DNA from 2 places in the Lelliottia sp. GFLA7 genome. Region 2 is predicted to be linked to the other one. Evidence: predicted binding sites of a transcription regulator. Region 2 holds the regulator's gene; the other holds the start of a gene.
What was found. Region 2 encodes PurR, which represses purine synthesis genes. Its sites were predicted from a motif close to CANGCAAACGTTTGCNTG; they were not measured.
Positions count from the first base shown of each region.

Region 1: a site for PurR is predicted at 3,344-3,361, ahead of cvpA (colicin V production protein). Genes of this name have one in related genera too.

Region 1 covers NZ_JBWLAQ010000002.1:784,288-790,066, reverse strand. The annotation lists gene AC07RN_RS09295 (DedA family protein) at 1-74, shown strand, start outside; gene accD (acetyl-CoA carboxylase, carboxyltransferase subunit beta) at 229-1,134, shown strand; gene folC (bifunctional tetrahydrofolate synthase/dihydrofolate synthase) at 1,204-2,472, shown strand; gene dedD (cell division protein DedD) at 2,462-3,163, shown strand; gene cvpA (colicin V production protein) at 3,417-3,905, shown strand; gene purF (amidophosphoribosyltransferase) at 4,035-5,552, shown strand; gene AC07RN_RS09265 (UbiX family flavin prenyltransferase) at 5,641-5,779, shown strand, end outside.
Region 2 covers NZ_JBWLAQ010000001.1:187,601-193,379, reverse strand. The annotation lists gene punC (purine nucleoside transporter PunC) at 1-553, opposite strand, end outside; gene punR (DNA-binding transcriptional activator PunR) at 666-1,577, shown strand; gene purR (HTH-type transcriptional repressor PurR) at 1,596-2,621, opposite strand; gene cydH (cytochrome bd-I oxidase subunit CydH) at 2,918-3,007, shown strand; gene AC07RN_RS00945 (MFS transporter) at 3,172-4,338, shown strand; gene sodB (superoxide dismutase [Fe]) at 4,375-4,956, opposite strand; gene AC07RN_RS00935 (C40 family peptidase) at 5,079-5,779, opposite strand, start outside.

The DNA.
Region 1 (5,779 bases), on a different contig from region 2:
TTGTGCTCTCGGTTCTGCCGGGTGTGGTCGAAATCATTCGACACAAACGAGCAGCAGCAAAGCAAGCGAAGTAAGTACGCATTTGCGGTTCGACCACTTTTTTATCCAAAGTTTCGGGCTGTTATGTTTTAATGTGCAACATTCATGGTCTGTTTGTGGCAAAAATGGCATTATGCGCCGCTTACAGCAAAACTGGCATACGACCAGGTTCAGGCAGAAAGGTTATCAATGAGCTGGATTGAACGAATTAAAAGCAACATAGCCCCCACCCGTAAGGCGAGTATTCCTGAAGGGGTGTGGACCAAGTGTGATAGCTGCGGCCAGGTTCTGTACCGCGCTGAGCTGGAACGCAATCTTGAGGTTTGCCCGAAGTGTGACCATCACATGCGTATGTCGGCGCGCAATCGCCTGCATAGCTTGCTGGATGAAGGCACGATGGTAGAGCTGGGCAGTGAACTTGAGCCGAAAGATCTGCTGAAGTTCCGTGACTCCAAGAAATACAAAGACCGCATCGCTTCTGCGCAAAAAGAGACTGGCGAGAAAGATGCGCTGGTGGTGATGAAAGGCACTCTGCACGAGATGCCAGTTGTCGCTGCAGCCTTTGAGTTCTCCTTTATGGGTGGCTCGATGGGTTCTGTCGTGGGCGCGCGTTTCATCCGCGCCGTTGAGCAGGCACTGGAAGACAACTGTCCGCTGATCTGCTTCTCCGCCTCAGGTGGCGCACGTATGCAGGAAGCGCTGATGTCCCTGATGCAGATGGCGAAAACCTCTGCGGCACTTGGCAAAATGCAGGAACGCGGTCTGCCGTATATCTCCGTACTGACTGACCCAACCATGGGCGGCGTGTCGGCGAGCTTCGCGATGCTTGGCGATCTGAACATCGCTGAACCGAAAGCGCTGATTGGCTTTGCCGGTCCGCGTGTTATCGAGCAAACCGTACGTGAGAAATTGCCGCCTGGCTTCCAGCGCAGCGAATTCCTCATCCAAAAAGGCGCAATTGATATGATCGTTCGCCGTCCGGAAATGCGCCTGAAACTGGCTAGTGTCCTGGCGAAGCTGATGAATCTCCCTGCGCCGAGCCCGGATGAACCACGCGAAAGCGTCGTTGTACCGGATCAGGAACCCGAAGCCTGATAACTCGAAAGGGCAGGGCCAAACGGCGCTGCCCTTTTGCTTTCTCACCGTAACTGAAAAGTGCGTATCATGGAAAACAACAGCATTCTCCAAGCCACGTCGCCCCTGGTCACGTGGCTTTCTTATCTGGAAAACCTGCACAGTAAAACCATCGATATGGGGCTTGAACGCGTCAGCCAGGTGGCGTCTCGTCTTCATGTGTTGAAGCCAGCGCCGTTCGTTTTCACCGTGGCTGGCACTAACGGTAAAGGCACCACCTGCCGCACGCTGGAATCCATGCTGATGGCCGCAGGGTATAAGGTCGGCGTGTACAGCTCTCCGCACCTGGTGCGTTACACCGAGCGCGTTCGCATTCAAAATACCGAGTTGCCAGAGTCTGCACACACCGCCTCTTTTGCCGAAATCGAAGCGGCGCGTGGTGAGATCTCCTTATCTTATTTCGAGTACGGCACGCTCTCGGCGCTGTGGTTGTTTAAGCAGGCGAAGCTGGACGTGGTGATTCTGGAAGTCGGCCTCGGCGGGCGTCTTGATGCCACCAATATGGTTGATGCCGATGTTTCGGTGGTCACCAGCATCGCTCTGGATCATATTGACTGGTTGGGACCGGACCGTGAAAGTATTGGTCGGGAGAAAGCGGGCATTTTCCGTGCGAATAAACCGGCAATTGTGGGCGAGCCTGATATGCCGCACACCATCGCCGATGTGGCGCAAGAAAAGGGCGCTCTGCTGCGGCGTCGGGGTGTTGACTGGCAGTATGACGTGACGGAAAACGACTGGCGCTTTATTGATGCGCAAGGTGTGCTTGAGCATCTTCCGCTCCCGCATGTCCCTCAGCCCAATGCCGCCACCGCGCTGGCGGCGATTCGAGCGAGCGGGTTGACCGTCAGCGAGCAGGCTATCCGCGACGGTATTCAAAACGCCATGCTTCCGGGACGTTTCCAGATAGTGAGTGAATCACCGCGTTTGATTCTGGATGTTGCACACAACCCGCACGCTGCTGGCTATCTCGCAGAACGCCTTAAATCATTGCCAAAAAACGGGCGCGTTCTGGCGGTTATCGGTATGCTTCATGATAAAGATATTGGCGGTACGCTGGCCTGCATGGAGAGTGTTGTCGATTGCTGGTATTGTGCTCCACTGGAAGGGCCACGCGGTGCGACTGCTGAACAGCTGATGGAACATATCAGTGCAGGAACCGCCTATGAAAGCGTGGCGCAGGCGTGGCATGCGGCGATGGCCGATGCTAAACCTGAAGATACCGTGCTGGTATGTGGATCATTCCATACCGTTGCACATGTCATGGAAGTGATGGACGCGGGGAGAACCAGTGGCGAGTAAGTTTCAGAACCGTTTGACAGGCACCATTGTGTTGGTTGCGCTGGGAGTGATTATTCTTCCTGGCCTGTTGGATGGGCAAAAAAAACATTATCAGGATGAGTTTGCGGCAATCCCACTGGTGCCAAAACCAGGCGATCGTGATGAACCTGACATGTTACCTGCGGCAACGCAGGCGCTGCCCGCACAGCCGCCAGAAGGTGCTGCAGAAGAAGTGCGCGCCGGAGACGCGGCGGCGCCATCGCTCGATGCCACTCGCTTAACCGGCAATGGCAGTAATGAACTGGATCCTGCCGCAGAACCGGTGGTGCAACCAAAGCCTGTCGAGAAGGCAAAACCTGTCGAAAAACCTCAACCGAAACCGCAGCGTGACAAAGCCAGCGAGCAAATCGCTGCCGCTACGGAAGTACCGCCGGAAAAACCGGCCCAGGAAGAAAAACCTGCCCCAACCGGAAAAGCCTACGTTGTGCAGTTGGGCGCGTTGAAAAATGCCGATAAAGTCAATGAAGTCGTGGGTAAATTACGCGGCGCAGGATATCGCGTTTACACTTCACCTTCGACGCCAGTGCAGGGTAAAATTACCCGCATTCTCGTTGGCCCGGATGCCTCAAAAGACAAACTGAAAGGGTCGCTTGGCGAGCTGAAGCAGATTTCCGGTCTGAGCGGTGTGGTAATGAATTACAGTGCGAACTGATTGGCTTTAATCCGTCTCTCTCGCTAAAAAAAGAGGCAGAAAACCGTCCCATTTTTCCTTTGAAAAGAGGGGGACGGTCAGAGGAGAAGGTCCAGGCATCCGTCCGAAGAGACGTAAGAAGCCCTCGGCGTTGAACATTTTTTCAGCGCCTTTTTTATTTACGCGGGGGAAGGAAATCCCTACGCAAACGTTTTCTTTTTCTGTTAGAATTCGCCCCGAACTGGATGACAGGGCGTTTAATCGTGGGACATATATGGTCTGGATTGATTACGCCATCATTGCGGTGATTGGTTTTTCCTGTCTGGTTAGCCTGATCCGTGGCTTTGTTCGTGAAGCGTTATCGCTGGTGACTTGGGGTTGTGCTTTCTTTGTTGCCAGTCATTACTACACGTACCTGTCCGTCTGGTTCACGGGCTTTGAAGATGAACTGGTTCGAAATGGGATCGCCATCGCGGTGCTGTTTGTCGCGACGCTACTCGTCGGCGCTATCGTCAATTACGTGATAGGTCAGCTGGTCGAGAAAACCGGTCTGTCAGGAACGGACAGAGTGTTGGGGATCTGTTTTGGTGCGTTGCGAGGCGTGCTGATTGTGGCCGCGATACTGTTCTTCCTTGATACCTTTACCGGGGTTTCAAAAGGTGAAGACTGGCAGAAATCGCAGTTGATACCACAGTTCAGCTTCATCATCAGATGGTTCTTTGACTATCTGCAAAGCTCGTCGAGTTTCTTGCCCAGGGTCTAACCCTGAGATGTGGCTTAGAGTTTGGTTTAATAGGCTACGCGTTTGCTCTGGTTGTTGTGCGCTCTCCGCGCTCAACCAGCCTGCGACAATGACGCCTACTAAACCAAGCTCTTAACGAGGAAAAGACGAATGTGCGGTATTGTCGGTATCGCCGGTTTCATGCCGGTAAACCAGTCTATTTATGACGCGTTATCGGTGCTTCAGCACCGTGGTCAGGATGCAGCGGGTATCATTACGATTGATGCAAATAACTGCTTCCGTTTACGCAAAGCGAATGGCCTGGTCAACGATGTGTTTGAAGCCCGCCATATGCAGCGCCTGCAAGGCAACATGGGTGTTGGTCACGTTCGTTATCCTACTGCTGGCAGTTCCAGCGCTTCTGAAGCTCAGCCTTTTTATGTGAACTCACCGTACGGTATTACGCTTGCCCACAATGGCAATCTGACCAATGCGCATGAGCTACGTAAAAAGCTCTTCGAAGAGAAACGTCGCCACATTAACACCACTTCTGATTCAGAAATCCTGCTCAATATCTTTGCCAGTGAGCTGGATAACTTCCGCCATTATCCGCTGGAAGCAGACAACATTTTTGCCGCGATTGCCGCGACGAATCGCCTGATTCGTGGCGCTTACGCCTGTGTCGCGATGATCATCGGCCACGGTATGGTGGCCTTCCGCGACCCGAACGGTATTCGTCCGCTGGTGCTGGGTAAACGCGATCTGGGTGATGGCCGAACCGAATACATGGTTGCCTCCGAGAGCGTGGCGCTGGACACATTGGGCTTCGAATTCCTGCGCGACGTTGCGCCGGGTGAAGCGGTGTACGTGACCGAAAAAGGCCAGCTGTTTACCCGCCAGTGTGCGGAAAACCCGGTCAGCAATCCGTGCCTGTTTGAATACGTTTACTTCGCACGCCCAGACTCCTTTATCGATAAAATTTCCGTGTACAGTGCGCGCGTAAACATGGGAACCAAACTCGGTGAAAAAATTGCTCGCGAGTGGGACGATCTGGATATCGACGTGGTCATTCCGATTCCGGAAACCTCCTGCGATATCGCGCTGGAAATGGCGCGTATTCTGGGTAAACCGTACCGCCAGGGCTTTGTGAAAAACCGCTACGTTGGCCGTACCTTTATCATGCCGGGCCAGCAACTGCGTCGTAAATCAGTGCGCCGTAAGCTGAACGCCAACCGCGCTGAGTTCCGTGATAAGAACGTATTGCTGGTAGATGACTCCATCGTGCGTGGCACCACCTCTGAGCAGATTATTGAGATGGCGCGTGAAGCCGGTGCGAAGAAAGTCTACCTGGCCTCTGCGGCACCGGAAATTCGCTTCCCGAATGTGTACGGTATTGATATGCCAACGGCGAACGAACTGATTGCGCATGGTCGTGAAGTCGACGAAATTCGTCAGATAATCGGTGCTGACGGTCTGATTTTCCAGGATCTGGATGATTTGATCGACGCGGTTCGTGCCGAGAACCCGGATATTCAGCAGTTTGAATGTTCCGTGTTTAACGGCATTTACGTGACCAAAGATGTTGATCAGCAATATCTTGATTATCTGGATTCGCTGCGCAATGACGACGTTAAAGCCGTTCAGATGCAAAACGATCTCGAAAGTTTAGAGATGCACAACGAAGGCTAATCCCTTCGCAAGTGAGGGCGCTGGCCCTCACTTGCAACTCCCCGCAAAATCCTGCAAAGTCTGCCCTGATACAAGAAAGGGCGAAATTATGAAACGACTCATCGTAGGGATCTCAGGTGCCAGTGGCGCAATTTACGGCGTACGACTGCTGCAAGTGCTGCGCGACGTGCCGGAGGTCGAAACCCATCTGGTGATGAGTCAGGCTGCGCGCCAGACTTTGACGCTCG
Region 2 (5,779 bases):
CTTGAGCGGGTTTGAGCGCAAAAGCGGGCAGCATCAGAACCAGGGTGATGATAAACAGCGTGGCAAAGATCGCCTGCCAGTCAAAATGCACCAGAATCCAGCTCCCGAGCAGCGGAGCCAGGGCTGGCGAAAGCCCCACGAGCGGCATGATGGTCGCAAAAATACGGTTAACGCGCGATGCGGGATAATAGTCGGTGACCAGCGCCTGCCAGGTCACCGCGGCAGCACACACGCCAAACGCCTGCACAAAGCGCAATACCAGCAGCCAGGTTGCATCGCGCACCCACAGCATGCCCAGACAACCCAGCGCAAAAATAGTTAAGCCAAGAAGAAGAATAGGCTTGCGGCCATAACGGTCAGAGAGCGGTCCCCACAGCAGTTGTGCAAGCGCAAAACCGGCCAGGAATACGCTGAGGCTGGCGCTGATCGCGGCAGCAGGTGTCTGCAAATCTTGCTGCATCGCGGCAAACGCCGGCAGATACATGTCGGTAGCCAAAAAGCCCAGCACGCTCAAACCGCCGAGCCAGACTAAGAATCCTTTGTTGGGTTGCATTGTTATTTCCTAATGAAAGCAGGTGTACATTGGCGCAGAGTGTAGGGAGTGCAATCTGGCTTGTGAAACGCTAATATTTGGCGGTTGCGTTCAAAAATTTTGCAGGCAAAAAATGTGGTCTGAATATTCTTTAGAAGTCGTGGATGCTGTCGCCCGGAATGGCAGCTTTAGTGGAGCCGCGCAGGAACTGCATCGCGTACCTTCTGCCGTCAGCTATACGGTACGTCAGATGGAGGAGTGGCTGGCGGTACCGCTGTTCGAACGCCGTCATCGCGACGTCGTTCTGACCCCCGCTGGCGTATGGTTTTTGAAAGAAGGCCGATCTGTTATCAAAAAAATGATGATCACACGTGAACAGTGCCAGCAGATTGCCAATGGCTGGCGCGGTCATCTTTCGATTGCGGTGGATAACATCGTAAAACCTGAACGGACGCGGCAGATGGTGGTTGATTTCTACCGCCATTTCTCGGATGTGGAACTTCGCGTCTCCCAGGAAGTGTTTAATGGCGTATGGGATGCGCTATCGGACGGCAGGGTGGAGATGGCGATCGGCGCGACGCAGGCCATTCCCGTCGGGGGGCGTTACGCCTTTAGGGATATGGGAACGCTGAGCTGGAGTTGCGTGGTGGCAAGCGATCATCCTCTGGCTGCGATGGACGGCCCGCTGAGTGACGACGTGTTGCGCAACTGGCCGTCGCTGGTGATGGAGGATACGTCGCGCTCGCTGCCAAAACGCATCACCTGGCTGCTTGATAACCAGCGGCGGGTCGTCGCGCCAGACTGGGAATCATCGGCAACCTGTTTGTCGGCGGGGCTGTGTGTGGGGATGGTGCCCGTGCATTTCGCACGCCCACGGATTGATCGCGGAGAATGGGTGGCGCTTGAGCTTGAAAATCCGTTCCCGGATGCGGCTTGCTGCCTGACATGGCAGCAAAACGATATGTCGCCTGCGCTGGCCTGGCTGCTGGATTATTTGGGTGATAGCGAAACGCTGAACAGAGAGTGGCTACGGGGGCCGGAATAACCGGCCCCGTAGAAACGATTAACGACGGTAATCGCGGAACGGACCGTCAGCGACGGAGCGACGTTCAATCAGGCGCGGATGGACTTCAATTGACTGAGACTCTTCACGTTTGCTGACGATACGATCCATCAGCATGTTGAATGCCGTTTCACCCAAAGAGTCTTTCGGCTGATGAATCGTCGTCAGCGCGGGAGTAAAGTAGCGAGCGTTGCGCACGTTATCATACCCGATCACGGAAATATCCTGCGGGACGCGCAAACCCAGCTCATCGGCTGCGCAAAGCGCGCCCATTGCCATAATATCACCGCCACAGAATACGGCAGTCGGACGATGCGGCTGCGAAACGATCTGCTGCATTGCGCGGTAGCCTGATTCGGGTTCAAAGTCGCCCTGGACAATCCAGTTTTCCGGAACGGTAATCAGCGCTTCTTCCATGGCTTTCATAAAGCCCGCCAGGCGGCCTGCACCGGTATTACGCTCGAGCGGACCGGGGATGACACCAATCTCGCGATGACCGCGTTCAATCAGATAACGGCCAGCCATGTAACCGCCTTCAAAGGCGTTATCGTTGACAGAATCGGTAAAATCAGCGCGTGTATCGCCCCAATCCATCACCACCATCGGGATATGACGGTACTCTTCCAGCATCGACAGCACGGATTCCGGGTATTCAGAACACATGACCAACAGGCCATCGACGCGCTTTTGCGCCATCATCGACAGGTAAGCGCGCTGTTTTTCCTGGCTGTTCCAGGCATTTCCCAGAATCAGGGTATAGCCTTTCTGGAAGCAGTTTTTTTCTACTGCCTCGATAATTTCGGCGAAATAGGCGGCTTCGCTGCTGGTCGCCAGCAGACCAATCGACTTGGTGTGATTTACTTTCAAGCTGCGAGCCACGGCGCTAGGGGAGTAGTGCAATTCTTTGATTGCAGCCCAAACGGCGTTGCGCGTCTCTTCCGCCACGAAACGGGTTTTGTTAATTACATGTGATACAGTTGTAGTGGAAACGTTTGCGCGTTTCGCTACATCTTTAATTGTTGCCATTAGCTGTCACTCCAGACCATATCCTAAGCTCCTGATAAATTGAGAGGTAAACGTTTGCCTTCTCTCACCCTAATCTCGCAAATTGAATTGCGATACGCCGGGAAAACGACACAGGACGTCAGGAGGGGGTCAGTGGCCGGTACGCTTATAAATTTAGCGTGGAATTTTGTCCTATCTTGATGAAAAGGGGAAGCGCAAAAACGGTTATGAGCCTAAATCCAGGAAGATTTTTGAGCGAAACTGTGTAAAAATGAGCAAGCTCACTTTTCATGTGGGGATTAAAAGGAGAAAAATTGATGAATACCGATCTTAAGTTTTCGTTAACGACCACAATTATCGTGCTGGGTTTGATTGTTGCGGCAAGTTTTACGGCTATTCTGCACTGATTCAGGCGGGGGAGAGCCTTCTCCCTCGTTTTCTTCCTTCTATTGTTACTCTCCCGACAATAATCTTTTGCCAATTTGTTAACTTCTCATTTTTTGTGATTGCTGTCATGCTTTCGACATATTTTTTCTGTGTCGCGTAATGACACGGTTCCCGGAGTTAATGAATGAAAATCAATTTTCCACTGCTGGCCCTCGCGATTGGCGCATTTGGGATCGGCACCACCGAGTTCTCCCCCATGGGGCTGCTACCGGTTATCGCTAAAGGGGTGTATGTTTCTATTCCTGCGGCGGGCATGCTGATCAGCGCTTATGCCATTGGCGTGATGATCGGCGCGCCTTTGATGACATTACTGCTTTCGCATCGTGCGCGTCGAAATGCGCTTATTTTCCTGATGGCCATTTTCACAGTGGGAAATGTGCTTTCGGCACTCTCTCCGGACTACACCACCCTCCTGTTGTCGCGCATTTTGACCAGCCTCAATCATGGCGCATTCTTTGGCCTGGGGTCGGTGGTGGCCGCGAGCGTAGTACCTAAGCACAAGCAGGCCAGCGCGGTCGCCACGATGTTTATGGGGCTCACGATAGCGAATATTGGCGGCGTGCCAGCGGCGACCTGGCTGGGTGAAGTCATCGGCTGGCGTATGTCGTTCCTCGCCACAGCGATGTTGGGTGTCGTGGCGATGATCGCGCTGTTCTTCTCGTTGCCGAAAGGCGGGGCGGGCGAGCGTCCGGACGTGCGCAAAGAGCTGTCGGTTCTGCTCCGCCCGCAGGTGCTGTCAGCGCTGTTGACGACGGTGCTGGGCGCTGGAGCCATGTTTACGCTCTATACCTATATTTCGCCCGTGCTGCACGATATCACGCATGCCACACCGTTCTTTGTGACGGCAATGTTGGTGTTGATTGGTGTGGGCTTCACCATCGGCAACTATCTTGGCGGCAAGTTGGCCGACCGTTCGGTGAGCGGCACGTTGAAAGGATTTTTAACCTTGCTGATCGTCATCATGGTCGCCATTCCATGGTTAGCACGTAATGAGTTCGGAGCCGCTATCGCCATGGTGGTTTGGGGCGCAGCCACGTTTGCGGTGGTACCGCCGTTGCAGATGCGAGTGATGCGCGTGGCGCACGAAGCACCAGGGCTTTCGTCTTCAGTGAATATTGGGGCGTTTAACCTGGGTAATGCGCTTGGCGCAGCGGCGGGGGGCGCGGTGATCTCCGCGGGGCTGGGTTACAGCTTTGTTCCGGTTATGGGGGCGATCATTGCCGGGCTGGGTCTGCTGTTGGTGCTGTTGTCCGGGCGCAAACAACCGCAACCGGCTTGCGCAACCGAGTGATAAAAACGCAGAAGGGTTACCCCTTCTGCGAGTCTTTTACGCCGCAAAGTTCTTCGCAACAAATTCCCAGTTAACCAGCGCCCAGAAATGTTCCAGATAGTTTGGGCGAGCGTTACGGTAATCAATATAGTAAGCGTGTTCCCACACATCGACGGTCATCAGTGGTGTGGCAGCAGTGGTCAACGGTGTTCCTGCGTTTGACGTTGACACGATTGCCAGTTTGCCATCCGCCTCTTTGACCAGCCAGGTCCAGCCTGCACCAAAGTTTTTAACCGCCGCATCCGTAAACTTCGCTTTAAAGTCTGCAAAGCCACCGAAAGCGTTATTGATGGCAGTTGCCAGCTCGCCAGTCGGTTCTCCGCCTGCGTTTGGCGCCAGACAGTTCCAGTAGAACGTGTGATTCCAGACCTGCGCGGCGTTGTTGAAGACACCGCCCTCTGAGCTGCGTACGATCTCTTCCAGGGTTTTCCCTTCAAAGGCCGTATCTTTGATCAGATTGTTCAGGTTGGTGACATAGGTCTGATGATGTTTGCCGTAATGGTACTCCAGGGTTTCCACGGAAATATGGGGGACCAGGGCGTCTTTTGCATACGGTAATGCAGGTAATTCGAACGACATTGCTTCTCTCCTTATTATTTTATGCACACCCAATAACCCTATTGAGTGTAAGGGTAGAGTAGCAAATTGAAGGGATCGGCAAAAGAGGAACTTACCCTGCCGACAGCGCGGCAGGGCAGGGATTAGCGTATGGTTTTCGGCGTCATGACACGGCGTGCGCCAACGTAGTGGCGGACCCAATAGTCTTCGCTAAGGGAGGTTATCTGAATATCCTGGCCGCTGCGCGGGGACTGAATGAATTTGCCGTTGCCCACATAAACGCCAACGTGATCGGCGGTACCGCGACCCTGAGTGCGGAAGAACACCAAATCGCCGCTCTCCAGTTCGCCACGATTGACGGATGCCGCATCACGCAGGTGGTACATCTCATTCGCGGTACGTGGGATGCGGAATTTCACTAAATCTTTGTAGGCGTAATAAACCAGGCCGCTGCAATCAAAACCGGTACGCGGCGAGGTGCCACCCCAACGGTAAGGCTTGCCGATTTGTCCCATCAGTTTATTCATGGCCGTTTTTTGTGCCTTCTGCACACGGACTTTATGCACTTCTGACAGTTTCGCCGTTTTCCCCACTTTCAGACAGTTTGATTTATGCCCTTTACGCACGGTGCATTTTTCAGTGACGAGAGTTGAGGCAGTACGGGAGGTTTTGCGGGTTTTCTTGGCGGCAGGCTTGCTGGTCTTGTTGGAAACGGTTTGCTGCTTGTGAGTCGCTGTTTTTTTCTTTTCGTTTTTGGTAGTGGTTTTTTTCTTACGTTCTGTGCTTTTCGCCAGATGCGTTTTTTGTACGGCCGAATGCCGCGCCTGCTCAGAGGCGTTAGCCA